Regions from separate parts of the Pantoea folii genome, predicted to be linked through region 1. Evidence: predicted binding sites of a transcription regulator. Region 1 holds the regulator's gene; the other holds the start of a gene.
What was found. The regulator CRP, encoded in region 1, controls carbon source genes, mostly activating them, when cyclic AMP is high. The targets are predictions, from matches to a motif close to ATGTGANNNNNNTCACAT.
Positions count from the first base shown of each region.

Region 1 (6,041 bases):
AGCCAGTTGCGCGCATTTCGCCGCATTCGTGAGTTTGATGATGCGATTACCGCACGGGCGCACGGTTTTCTGGATGCCAACGACTATTATCAACGTGCCAGCGCTATGCCGCTGCTCACGGGCGTGCGCAAGCCGCTGCTGATCATCCATGCCAAAGACGATCCCTTTATGACCGATGCAGTAATCCCGCAGCCGGCGCAACTGTCGCCTTCCATTGAATATCAGCTGACACAACAAGGCGGGCACGTTGGCTTTGTTGGCGGTACGTTAATGAAGCCGAAAATGTGGCTGGAACAGCGTGTGCCTGACTGGCTTTCAACCTATCTGGATGTGTGATCGTGATTATTCCCTGGCAAGAACTTGAAGTCGCAACACTGGAAAACCTGATTGAAACTTTCGTGCTGCGCGAGGGAACCGACTATGGTGAGCAGGAGCGCAGCCTGGAACAAAAAGTCGCCGACGTGCGCCGCCAGCTGGAGCGCGGAGACGTTGTGCTGGTGTGGTCGGAACTGCATGAATCCGTCAACATTATGCCGAAAGGCGAGTTTCGCGGTTAATGCACCGCGCAGTAATTCGTGGTAACAATGCTCATCGCCCGACTTCACAGGGAGTTCTGTTATGTCAGCCAGGCATCCAATCATTGCCGTGACCGGTTCCAGCGGTGCCGGTACCACGACCACCAGCCTCGCCTTCCGTAAGATTTTCCAGCAGCTGAATCTGCATGCTGCGGAAGTGGAAGGTGACAGTTTTCACCGTTATACCCGTCCAGAAATGGATATGGCGATCCGTAAGGCACGCGATCTGGGCCGTCATATTAGCTACTTCGGTCCGGAAGCCAATGACTTCGGGCTGCTGGAACAGACGTTTAAGCATTACGGAAAAACCGGGCTGGGTGAGTCGCGCAAATATCTGCACACCTACGACGAAGCGGTGCCGTGGAATCAGGTGCCGGGCACCTTTACGCCCTGGCAGCCGCTGCCGGAAAACACTGACGTGCTGTTCTATGAAGGATTACACGGTGGCGTGGTTACACAGCAGCACAACGTCGCCGAGCATGTCGATTTGCTGGTCGGCGTGGTGCCGATTGTCAATCTGGAGTGGATTCAAAAGCTGGTGCGCGACACCAGCGAGCGCGGCCATTCCCGTGAAGCGGTGATGGATTCAGTGGTGCGTTCAATGGAGGATTATATCAACTTCATCACGCCGCAGTTCTCGCGCACCCACATCAACTTCCAGCGTGTACCTACGGTGGATACGTCAAACCCATTTGCCGCACGTGAAATTCCCTCACTCGATGAAAGCTTTGTGGTGATTCACTTCCGTGGACTGGAAGGCATTGCTTACCCTTACCTGCTGGCGATGATCCAGGGCTCGTTCATTTCGCATATGAACACGCTGGTGGTGCCGGGCGGCAAAATGGGGCTGGCAATGGAGTTAATCATGACGCCACTGGTGCAGCGGCTGATTGAAGGTAAACGGATTGAATAATCCAGAAATTCTGTAGCGGCGGCCGTTTGGCCGCCCACTTATGTTATCGCTCAATCACTTCGTAACTGTGCGTCATTTTCACACTATTGCCGAGCATGATCGCCACCGAGCAATACTTCTCCGCCGACAGATCGACGGCCCGCGCCACCGCTTTATCGCTTAGCGCTGTGCCGCTAACGATAAAATGCAGGTTGATTTGCGTAAAAATACGTGGCGCTTCTTCCCGGCGCTCGGAGGTGAGTTTCACCTCGCAGTCAGCCACATCATTTCGGCCTTTTTGCAGGATCGATACCACGTCAATCGCGCTACAGCCGCCTGCTGCCATCAAAACCATCTCCATCGGGCTTGGCGCTTTGTCACCCGAGTTACCGTCCATTAATACCTGATGGCCTGATGAGGATTCTCCGAGAAAGGTCAGCCCTTCCACCCATTTCACTCGTGCCTGCATTATTCTTTCTCCTGAAGTGGCGGTTTTGCCGCCAGAGTACGCTTTCACTTGATAAACAGCAATCCAGACTCTTCCGCCTGTTGCTGAAGCGAGACAACAGAAGACAGCTTGCAAAAGCTGTGCTACAAACAGTGCTGAAAATATTTTCGTCATCACAGACGAAGGCGGGAAGAATCAAAAGCGTAGCTTAAGAATCACCCGGAAATAATTTTCCTTTACTGGAAACGCTCGACGATTACACCGCCTGACAGGGAAAACTGCCCCCTGTGTTTTGGGCACGATTACAACAGAGGATAATAGCGAATGGTTCTCGGCAAACCGCAAACAGACCCTACACTCGAATGGTTCCTGTCCCATTGCCATATTCACAAATATCCGTCCAAAAGCACGCTCATCCATCAGGGTGAGAAAGCGGAAACGCTGTACTACATCGTGAAAGGTTCCGTTGCGGTTCTGATCAAAGATGAAGAAGGCAAAGAGATGATCCTCTCCTACCTCAATCAGGGAGACTTCATCGGCGAACTCGGCCTGTTTGAAGAAGGCCAGGAACGTAGTGCCTGGGTACGTGCTAAGACTGCCTGCGAAGTGGCTGAAATTTCCTACAAAAAATTCCGTCAGCTGATTCAGGTAAACCCGGATATTTTAATGCGACTTTCGTCGCAAATGGCGCGTCGTCTGCAAGTCACCTCCGAGAAAGTGGGCAACCTTGCCTTCCTCGATGTGACGGGCCGTATTGCGCAAACACTGCTTAATCTGGCGAAACAACCCGATGCGATGACGCACCCCGACGGGATGCAAATCAAAATCACACGTCAGGAGATTGGTCAGATCGTGGGTTGCTCACGCGAAACCGTGGGTCGTATCCTGAAAATGCTGGAAGATCAGAACCTGATCTCCGCACACGGTAAAACCATCGTCGTCTACGGCACCCGCTAATTTCTTATCACCCACGGCGTGATGGCAACATCGCGCCGTTTTTGTTTGCGATGAGCTGATGTGGCGCCGAATCATCTATCATCCTGAGGTCAACTACGCACTGCGGCAAACGCTGGTGCTGTGCCTGCCTGTGGCACTAGGCTGGCTGTTTGGCGATCTGCAAAAAGGCCTGCTGTTCTCCTTAGTGCCTGCCTGCTGCAACATGGCGGGTCTCGATACCCCGCATAAACGCTTCTTTAAACGCCTGATTGTCGGCGGCTCCCTGTTTGCCACCGCCAGTTTTCTGATCCAATTTCTCACCAGTGACGCCATTCCGTTACCGCTGATCCTGTTTGTGCTGCCGCTGCTGATAGGCGTGACCGGCGAAATCAGCCCGCTGCACGGTCGCTTGTTGCCCGCCACACTGATTGCCGCCATCTTTAGCCTCAGCCTGGTAGGACGCATGCCCATGTGGGTGCCGCCGCTGCTGTATATCGGCGGCACGCTATGGTATGGCCTGTTTAACTGGTTCTGGTTCTGGCTGTGGAAAGAGCAGCCGATGCGCGAAACGCTCAGTCTGCTGTATCGGGAACTGGCGGATTACTGCGATGCCAAGTACACCTTGCTGACGCAGCTCACCGATCCGGAAAAAGCGCTGCCGCCGCTGCTGGCGCGTCAGCAAAAAGCCGTTGACCTGATCACCACCTGCTATCAGCAGATGCACATGCTCTCTGCCAGCCGCGATAACAGCCACAAGCGCCTGACGCGGGCTTTCCAGGTGGCGCTTGATTTGCAGGAGCACATCTCGGTGAGCCTGCACCAGCCGGAAGAAGTGCAAAAGCTGGTCGAGCAGAGTCACGCCGAAGCGGTGATCCGCTGGAATGCCAAAACCATCTCTGCGCGTCTGCGCCTGTTGGCCGATGCCATTCTCTATCATCAATTGCCCGATCGCTTCCACATGGAAAAGCAGCTCGGCGCGCTGGAAAAAATTGCGCGCCAGCATCCCGACAATCCGGTGGGCAACTTCTGCTATTACCATTTCAGCCGCATCGCCCGCGTGCTGCGCACCCAGAAACCTTTATACACCCGTGACCTGATGGCCGATCGCCAGCGCCGTTTGCCGCTGTTCCCGGCGCTGCGCAGCTATCTTTCGCTCAAGTCCGCTGCATTGCGCACCGCGGCTCGTATTTCGGTGATGCTGATGTTCGGCAGTGCGCTGGCGCTGTTCTTTAATATTCCCAAGCCTTACTGGATTCTGATGACCATCATGTTTGTCAGCCAGAATGGCTACAGCGCCACACGAGTGCGTATCCAGCACCGTGCGCTGGGGACCTTTGCCGGATTGCTGATCGCCGCAGGATCGCTACGGCTCGAAGTGCCCGAATCGATCACCCTGCTGTTTATGCTGGCCATCACCCTCGCCAGCTATCTGGTCACGCGCAAGTATTACGGCTGGTCGATGATTGGCTTCACCGTGACGGCGGTGTATTCGCTCCAGCTGTTGTCGCTGAACGGGGCGCAGTTCCTGCTGCCGCGCATGATGGATACCCTGATGGGCTGCCTGATCGCCTTTGCCGGTATGATCTGGCTGTGGCCACAGTGGCAGAGCGGATTACTGCGCAGCAACGCGCATGATGCGCTGGAGGCTTATCAGGAAGCCTTGCGGATGTTGCTGGGGCCGGAGCAATCTCCTGAAAAGCTGGCTTACCAGCGCATGAAGGTCAATCAGGCGCACAATGCACTGTTCAACTCACTGAATCAGGCATCGAGCGAACCGGGCTTCAACGCGCAGTACCTGAAAGATATGCGCATGTGGGTCACCCACAGCCAGTTCATTGTGGAGCATATTAACGCGATGACGATCCTGGCGCGTGAGCACACCATGCTGACGCCGAAGCTGGCGGAACGCTATCTGCAATCCTGTGAAATTGCGCTGCAGCGCTGTCAGCAGCGACTGGCGTATGACGGGCCAGGCAATGACAGCAATATTCTGGAAGCGCCGGAGAATATGAATGAAGGGCCGGTAACGATTGTCGAGCAGCATGTGAAGCGCATCCTGCAACACCTGAATGTGATGCACACCATCTCTTCACTGGCCTGGAGCCAGCGACCACATCACGGCCGCTGGCTGAAAGTTTTACGTCCGAAAGGATGATTACGCCGCCAGCACTTTCTCAATCGCTTGGGCGAAACGCGCCATCCCTTCTTCGATGTCAGTCGGCTCGATCACCAGTGACGGCACAAAACGAATCACATCAGTGCCTGCGGTCAGAACCATCAACCCTTCTGCTGCCGAGGCATTGAGGATATCGCGCGCTTTACTGGCGTGCTGTGGCTTCAGCGCTGCGCCAATCAGCAAACCTTTGCCGCGAATCTCACTGAAAAGATCATATTTGCTGTCAATCGCCTGCAGTGCCTCAACGAACTGCTGACGACGAGCTTCCACGCCACCCAGCACTTCTGGGGTGTTGATGATGTCCAGAGCCGTTTCAGCAATCGCACAGGCCAGCGGGTTGCCGCCGTAAGTGGTGCCGTGCACGCCGGGCGCCATCACTGAGGCGATTTCATTGGTGGTCAGCATCGCACTCACCGGGAATCCGCCGCCCAGCGCTTTGGCGGTGGTGATGATGTCTGGCTTGATGCCGTAATGTTCGTAGCTGAACAGCTTACCGCTACGACCCATGCCGCTCTGCACTTCATCCAGCACCAGCAGCGCTTTATGCTCATCGCATAGTGCACGCAGGCCCTGCATGAACTCTTGAGTTGCCGCCACCACGCCGCCTTCGCCCTGAATCGGCTCGACAACAATCGCGCAGGTATGATCATCAATCACCGCTTTTACCGCATCCAGATCGTTAAACGGTACATGGACGATATCTGCCGGCTTTGGACCAAAGCCGTCGGAGTATTTAGGCTGGCCGCCAACGGAAACGGTAAACAAGGTACGACCGTGGAACGCGTTGTGGAAGGCGATGATTTTGCTTTTGAACGGGCTGTGTTTTTTGCAGGCGTAATAACGCGCCAGCTTAAAAGCAGCTTCGTTAGCTTCCGCGCCGGAGTTGCCAAAGAAAACGCGATCGGCAAAGGTCGCTGCAATCAATTTGCTCGCCAGACGCAGCGCCGGTTCGTTGGTGAACACGTTGCTGGTGTGCCACAGGGTTTCGCCCTGCGTTTTCAGCGTTTCCACCAG
Region 1 covers NZ_JBWXON010000022.1:45,054-51,094, forward strand. The annotation lists gene AC1MDE_RS21795 (hydrolase) at 1-336, shown strand, start outside; gene AC1MDE_RS21800 (YheU family protein) at 339-557, shown strand; gene AC1MDE_RS21805 (phosphoribulokinase) at 619-1,488, shown strand; gene AC1MDE_RS21810 (OsmC family protein) at 1,532-1,936, opposite strand; gene crp (cAMP-activated global transcriptional regulator CRP) at 2,240-2,872, shown strand; gene AC1MDE_RS21820 (YccS/YhfK family putative transporter) at 2,931-5,006, shown strand; gene argD (bifunctional acetylornithine/succinyldiaminopimelate transaminase) at 5,007-6,041, opposite strand, start outside.

Region 2 (6,041 bases), on a different contig from region 1:
ACCACGCCAGCGCGAACACCACTGCCATCAGCCACACCGGCGTTGGGATACCCAGCGGACGGCCAATACCGAACCAGCCGAACAGATCGGCGTTATCACTGAAACCGGTGTTGATCGGGCTACCGTTGGTGTACACCATGGTCACGCCGCGCAGCAGCAGCATCATGACCAGCGTGGCGATAAACGCCTGCACCTTGCCGCGCGCCACAATCACGCCGGTAATACCACCAATCGCCGCACCCAGCGCCAGCGAAGCCGCTACTGCCACCAGCGCATTCACTTCCAAACCGACAATCGAGGCGGCGACCGCACCGGTGAGTGCCAGCAGCGATCCCACCGACAGATCAATACCCGAAGTCAGAATCACCAGCGTCATGCCGACGGCCATAATGGCGTTAACCGAGGTCTGCTGCAGGATGTTGAACATGTTGGCAACGGTGAAGAAGTTCGGGCTTTGGCTCGCCACCACGGCAATCAGCACGATCAGCGCAATCAGCGATTTCTGCTCCAGCAGCCAGGCTTTGCTAAACCAGCGACGGCTGGCGGGTAAGGTTTGGGTGCTCATACAACTAACTCCTCGCTGTGTTGCTTACCGACTGCCGCCGCCATCAGGGATTCCTGGGTAGCCTGCTCACGGGAAAATTCGCCACTCAGATGGCCTTCATGCATCACCAGGATGCGATCGCTCATGCCCAGCACTTCCGGCATTTCCGATGACACCAAAATGATGCTCAGCCCTTCGGCTTTAAACTGGTTAATTAACTGATAAATCTCTTTTTTCGCACCCACGTCCACGCCACGCGTCGGCTCATCCAGAATCAGTACGTTCGGGCGCGTCATTAATCCGCGCGCAATCGCCACTTTCTGCTGATTACCCCCCGACAGCAGGCCAATCGGCTGCTCCATTGACGGGGTTTTAACGTTGAACAAACGGATGAAGTCGCCTACTGCCAGTTGTTCTTCACTGTGTTTCAGATTACCGGTGGCATGGCTGAAATAGCGCAGCGCGGTCAATGACATGTTCTCTTTCACCGACATGCCGAGCACCAGGCCATCGCGCTTGCGGTCTTCTGAGATGTAGACGATGCCGTTGGCCAGACCGTCCTGAGGTGATCGGGTAATAATTTCGCGACCGTTGAGCGTAACGGTGCCGTTGCTGCGAGGCAGTGCGCCGTACAGCACTTTCATCAGTTCCGTCCGTCCCGCGCCCATTAAACCGGAAATGCCAAGGATTTCCCCTTTGCGCAGGTTAAAACTGACGTTATCCACGCCCGGCCCGCTGAGATTTTTAACAGTTAAACGAATATCGCCCGGTGCCTGATCAATATGCGGATATTGATCTTCCAGCTTACGGCCCACCATCATCTCGATCAGACTCTCTTCGCTGAGATCGCTCACCGCGCGCTCGGCAATAAATTGCCCGTCACGAAACACGGTGACATCATCGCAAATCTCGAAGATCTCTTTCATACGGTGCGAGATATAAACAATGCCGCAGCCCTGCGCTTTCAGTTCATTGATGACGCGGAACAGCGACAGGGTTTCGGTATCGGTCAGCGCATCGGTCGGTTCATCCATAATGATGACCTTCGACTCGAAGCTAAGCACTTTGGCGATCTCAACCATCTGCTGATCGCCAATCGATAAATCGCCCACCAGCTTATGGCTGTTGAAGCGCAGGTTCAGACGATGTAATAAGGCATCCGCCTCGGCGTACATCCGGTTCCATTCGATGCGGCCAAAGCGGTTAACAAATTCGCGACCGAGGAAAATATTCTCTGCAACGGTCAATTGCGGAATCAGGTTGAGTTCCTGATGAATAATGCCAATGCCCGCTTCCTGCGACGCTTTCGGTCCAGAAAAAGCCACATCCTTGCCCAGCCACTGCAGAGAGCCCGCATCCATGCTGTAAATGCCGGTCAGCACTTTCATCATGGTGGATTTCCCCGCGCCGTTTTCACCCACCAGCGCCATCACGCGCCCCGGATAAACAGCCAGCGAAGCGCCATTCAGCGCTTTCACGCCTGGAAACGACTTTTCAATCCCTTTGAGTTGCAATAACGGTTGCATAACGACCTCAGAAGGTTACGCCAGCGCTCAGGATGACATTCGCATACGGAGAACACTCTCCGCTGCGAATGACGGCCTGACTACACTGCGTTTCTTGTTTGAACTGTTCATGGCTGGTGTAACGGATGGTGATGACATTCCCCTGGTGCCGTTGCAAGGCATCGAGCACGGCGAGCAGTGCGCTGTGGAGTTGCGGATTGTGTTGCTTGATCTCCTCCGCCATCAGGGCGCTTTCGACTTGCATCTCCTGAGTGACAACATCAACCACCTGTAAAAATTCGGGCGTTCCCGGCGTCAACGCCAGGTCGATTCGCTGTGGTCCGGCCGGAATCGGCAAGCCCGCATCCGCAATCGTCAGCGTATCGGTGTGCCCCAGGCGGGCAATCACATGAGAGAGTTCAGCGTTTAACAAGCGACCTTTTTTCATTTCTTCCACTCCACAGCGAAACGTTTCGCTGAGCGGGAGTGTATTAAATGCGCGCGGCAACTCAATGACGTCATCACGGAAATGTGATCGCCATCGAAACGTTTCGCTTGTGCCGGGAATAATTTGAGTTTGGTGGTGGATGCGAGCCGCCTGAGCGGCTCTGAAGGGTGTTATGGCAGCTTGCGGACCTGCTTAACGTCCAGCTCAATGGAATTAAAGTCCTTATCCAACTCGCCGGTCAGTTCAACCTGATCCTTCGGAGTGATGGTCTGTCCGTGCCAACGCTTATGGTCGATTTCCACTTTCATGTTGCCGCTACCGTCACGAAACAGATAATCCTCATCGCCGATTTGCTTATCGAGATAACCGCGCACGGTGATCCAGCTGTCGTCTTTCATCTCTTCAGCCTGCTTAACGGTCACTACACTGGTGTTATCCGCCTGGAAGCCACCTGCGTGAACCTGAGCCTTTGGCGCACTCGGGTCAACAAATCCCCCCTGTTGTGCGGCCAGAACCGGCGTGGAAGCCAACATAATAATCGCGATTAACGCTGCACTCTTTTTCATTTTTAACCTCTGTTCCATGAATGTGTGGGATACGGAGGCTATTACAGCATAGGGTTCTTAACAGGATCTTAAGGGGTAAAAAAACACGAAAAATAGCCAATCTGCGGCGATTGACGCTGTACAAGCGGATTTTTGCTTCGTATAACGACTCTTGCACTCAAGGAGAAACACATGCGCATATTATTGATCGAGGACGACACGCTGATTGGCGATGGCCTGAAAGTCGGGCTAACGAAACTCGGCTTCAGCGTTGACTGGTTCGTGTCAGGCGAAGCAGGATTTCAGGCTTTATCGGCCGCACCCTGGGATGCCGTGGTACTGGATCTTTCGCTGCCCGGGCGCGATGGGCTGGAGATCCTGCGTCAATGGCGTGAGCAGGGCGCAGATGTACCCGTGCTGATCCTCACCGCACGCGATGCGCTCGATCAGCGCATACAAGGATTACAGTCAGGCGCTGACGACTATTTGTGTAAGCCCTTCGCGCTCGCTGAAGTCGCCGCGCGTTTACAGGCGCTGATTCGCCGCCGTCATGGACAACTACAGCCCGAGTTGAAACACGGCAAGGTGGTGATGTCGCCCAGCAGCCACAGCGTCTGGATTGACGGCGAAACCATCAGCCTGAAGAGCCGTGAACTGGCGCTGCTGGAGCTGTTTATGCGCAATCCAGGTCGCGTGCTAACCCGCAGCCAGCTGGAGGAAAAACTCTATAGCTGGGATGACGATGTCTCCAGCAACGCAGTAGAAGTGCATATTCATCATCTGCGCAAAAAGCTCGGCACAGCGTTTATTCGTACCGTTCACGGCGTGGGTTATACACTCGGTGCGGCAGAATGAGTCTGTTTCTACGACTCGCCATCGGCTTTGTGCTGCTGATTGCGCTGTGCGGTGGAGTGGCCAGTTACAGTGCCTGGCATCAGACCCGCGACACCGTTAATGAGCTATTCGATACCCAGCAAATGCTGTTTGCCAAACGCCTGCTGTCACTCGATCCCACCAGCTTGCACGCCGCCTCACTGCCAAAAACCAAATCCATTTTGCGCCATCACCGCGGCGATCAGGATGATGATGCACTGGCGTTTGCCATTTTCCGTGCGGACGGCCAGCCGTTGCTTAACGATGGCGAGAACGGGCGCGATATGCAGTTTGATGATAAGCGTGACGGTTTTCGCGAGGGTCGTCTGCGCGGCGACGATGAGAGTTGGCGACTGCTTTGGCTGACTTCTGCTGATAAACAATATCGCGTGGTAGTGGGCCAGGAGTGGGAATACCGCGACGATATGACGCGCGATCTGGCACTGGCGAGTTTGATGCCGTGGCTTTACGCCATGCCCTTTATGCTGCTGATGCTGCTGGCATTGGTGTGGTTCGAATTGCGCCCGCTAAAGCGCCTGACGGCATCACTCCAGTTGCGAGCACCTGATGACGCCACACCGCTCGACGAAGCACGCTTGCCCAAAGAGGTGCAGCCGTTGGTGGCGGCATTGAACGGGCTGTTTCACCGTATGGCGCAACTCGTGCAGCGCGAGCGCCGTTTTACCTCCGATGCGGCGCACGAACTGCGCAGTCCGTTAGCTGCACTGCGTGTGCAGAGTGAGGTGATTCAGCTGGCGGATGATGACGAAGCAATGCGCAAACGGGCATTGCAGCAGCTTGATAGCGGCATCCAGCGCGCCACACGGCTGGTGGATCAACTCTTAACGCTATCAAGAGTGGAAGCGGACGATCTGCGCAGCGAATTTCAGCCGGTGCCACTGGCACCGCTGCTGCAAAAGCTTCTGATAGAACATTTTCCACAGGCCGAGGCGCAGCAGATGGATCTGCAATTGCATGCACAGGCCGAACCGGTGATGAACGGTCATCCTCTGCTGTTGAATTTGCTGATGCGTAACCTGCTGGATAACGCGCTGCGCTATGCGCCGCCGGGCAGCCAGATTCAGTTCACGTTAAACGCGCGGGCGATAATTATTGAAGATAACGGATCAGGCGTTAGCGATGAGCAACTTGCGCGCCTTGGTGAGCGTTTCTGGCGACCGCCGGGGCAAACGCAAACGGGCAGCGGTTTAGGAATATCGATTGTGAAAAACATTGCGCAACTGCACGGTATTCGCATTGCATTCAGCCATGTGCAGCCTCAAGGCTTGCGCGTCACCTTGAGCTGGTGACGCGCTTAATCCTTAAATCTCGACTTGCGTGCCCAGCTCGATCACGCGATTAGGCGGGATTTCAAACTGATCCGGCGCACGCAGCGCATTGCGTTGCAGTGCAAGGAACAGTTTGCCGCGCAGACGCAGATACCACGGGCGATCGCCAATAATCAGCGATTCATGGGACATGAAGAATGAGGTTTCCATCATGCGGCAGTTGAGACCTTCCAGCCCGCAGCGGTGGAAAATTTCTTCCACGTTCGGGGTTTCACGCCAGCCGTAACTCGCCACCACGCGCCAGAAGGTGGGCGATAACTGTTCGATGGTAACGCGACGCACGTTATGCACGTAAGGCGCATCCTCAGTACGTAGCGTCAGCAGTACCACACGCTCATGCAGCACTTTGTTGTGCTTGAGATTATGCAGCATGGCAAAAGGGATCACGTTCAGGGCACGCGACATATAGACTGCGGTGCCCGGCACGCGTACCGGCGGAGATTTCTCCAGCGAAGCGATCATCGCTTCAAGCGAATTGCCGTGCTCATGCATACGACGCAACAGGCGGAAGCGCTCGCTTTTCCAGGTGGTCATAACGATAAACATCATCAGTGCCAGGGTCAGCGGCAGCCAACCGCCGGAGAACACTTTGACCAGGTTTGCCGAGAACAAGGACACGTCAATACATAGCATGCCAATCAGAATCAGCACCACCAGATAACGGTTCCAGTGCCAGTTCTGAATTGCCACCGTGGAGCAGAGAATCGCAGTCAGCACCATGGTGCCGGTTACCGCGATGCCGTAAGCCGCCGCCAGGTTACTGGAGTGCTCAAAGCC
Region 2 covers NZ_JBWXON010000007.1:216,153-222,193, reverse strand. The annotation lists gene rbsC (ribose ABC transporter permease) at 1-565, opposite strand, end outside; gene rbsA (ribose ABC transporter ATP-binding protein RbsA) at 562-2,070, opposite strand; gene rbsD (D-ribose pyranase) at 2,078-2,497, opposite strand; gene AC1MDE_RS11000 (YgiW/YdeI family stress tolerance OB fold protein) at 2,668-3,063, opposite strand; gene qseB (quorum sensing response regulator transcription factor QseB) at 3,235-3,897, shown strand; gene qseC (quorum sensing histidine kinase QseC) at 3,894-5,225, shown strand; gene kup (low affinity potassium transporter Kup) at 5,238-6,041, opposite strand, start outside.
Region 2: the regulator CRP is predicted to act here: its motif matches at 2,579-2,596, upstream of rbsD (D-ribose pyranase).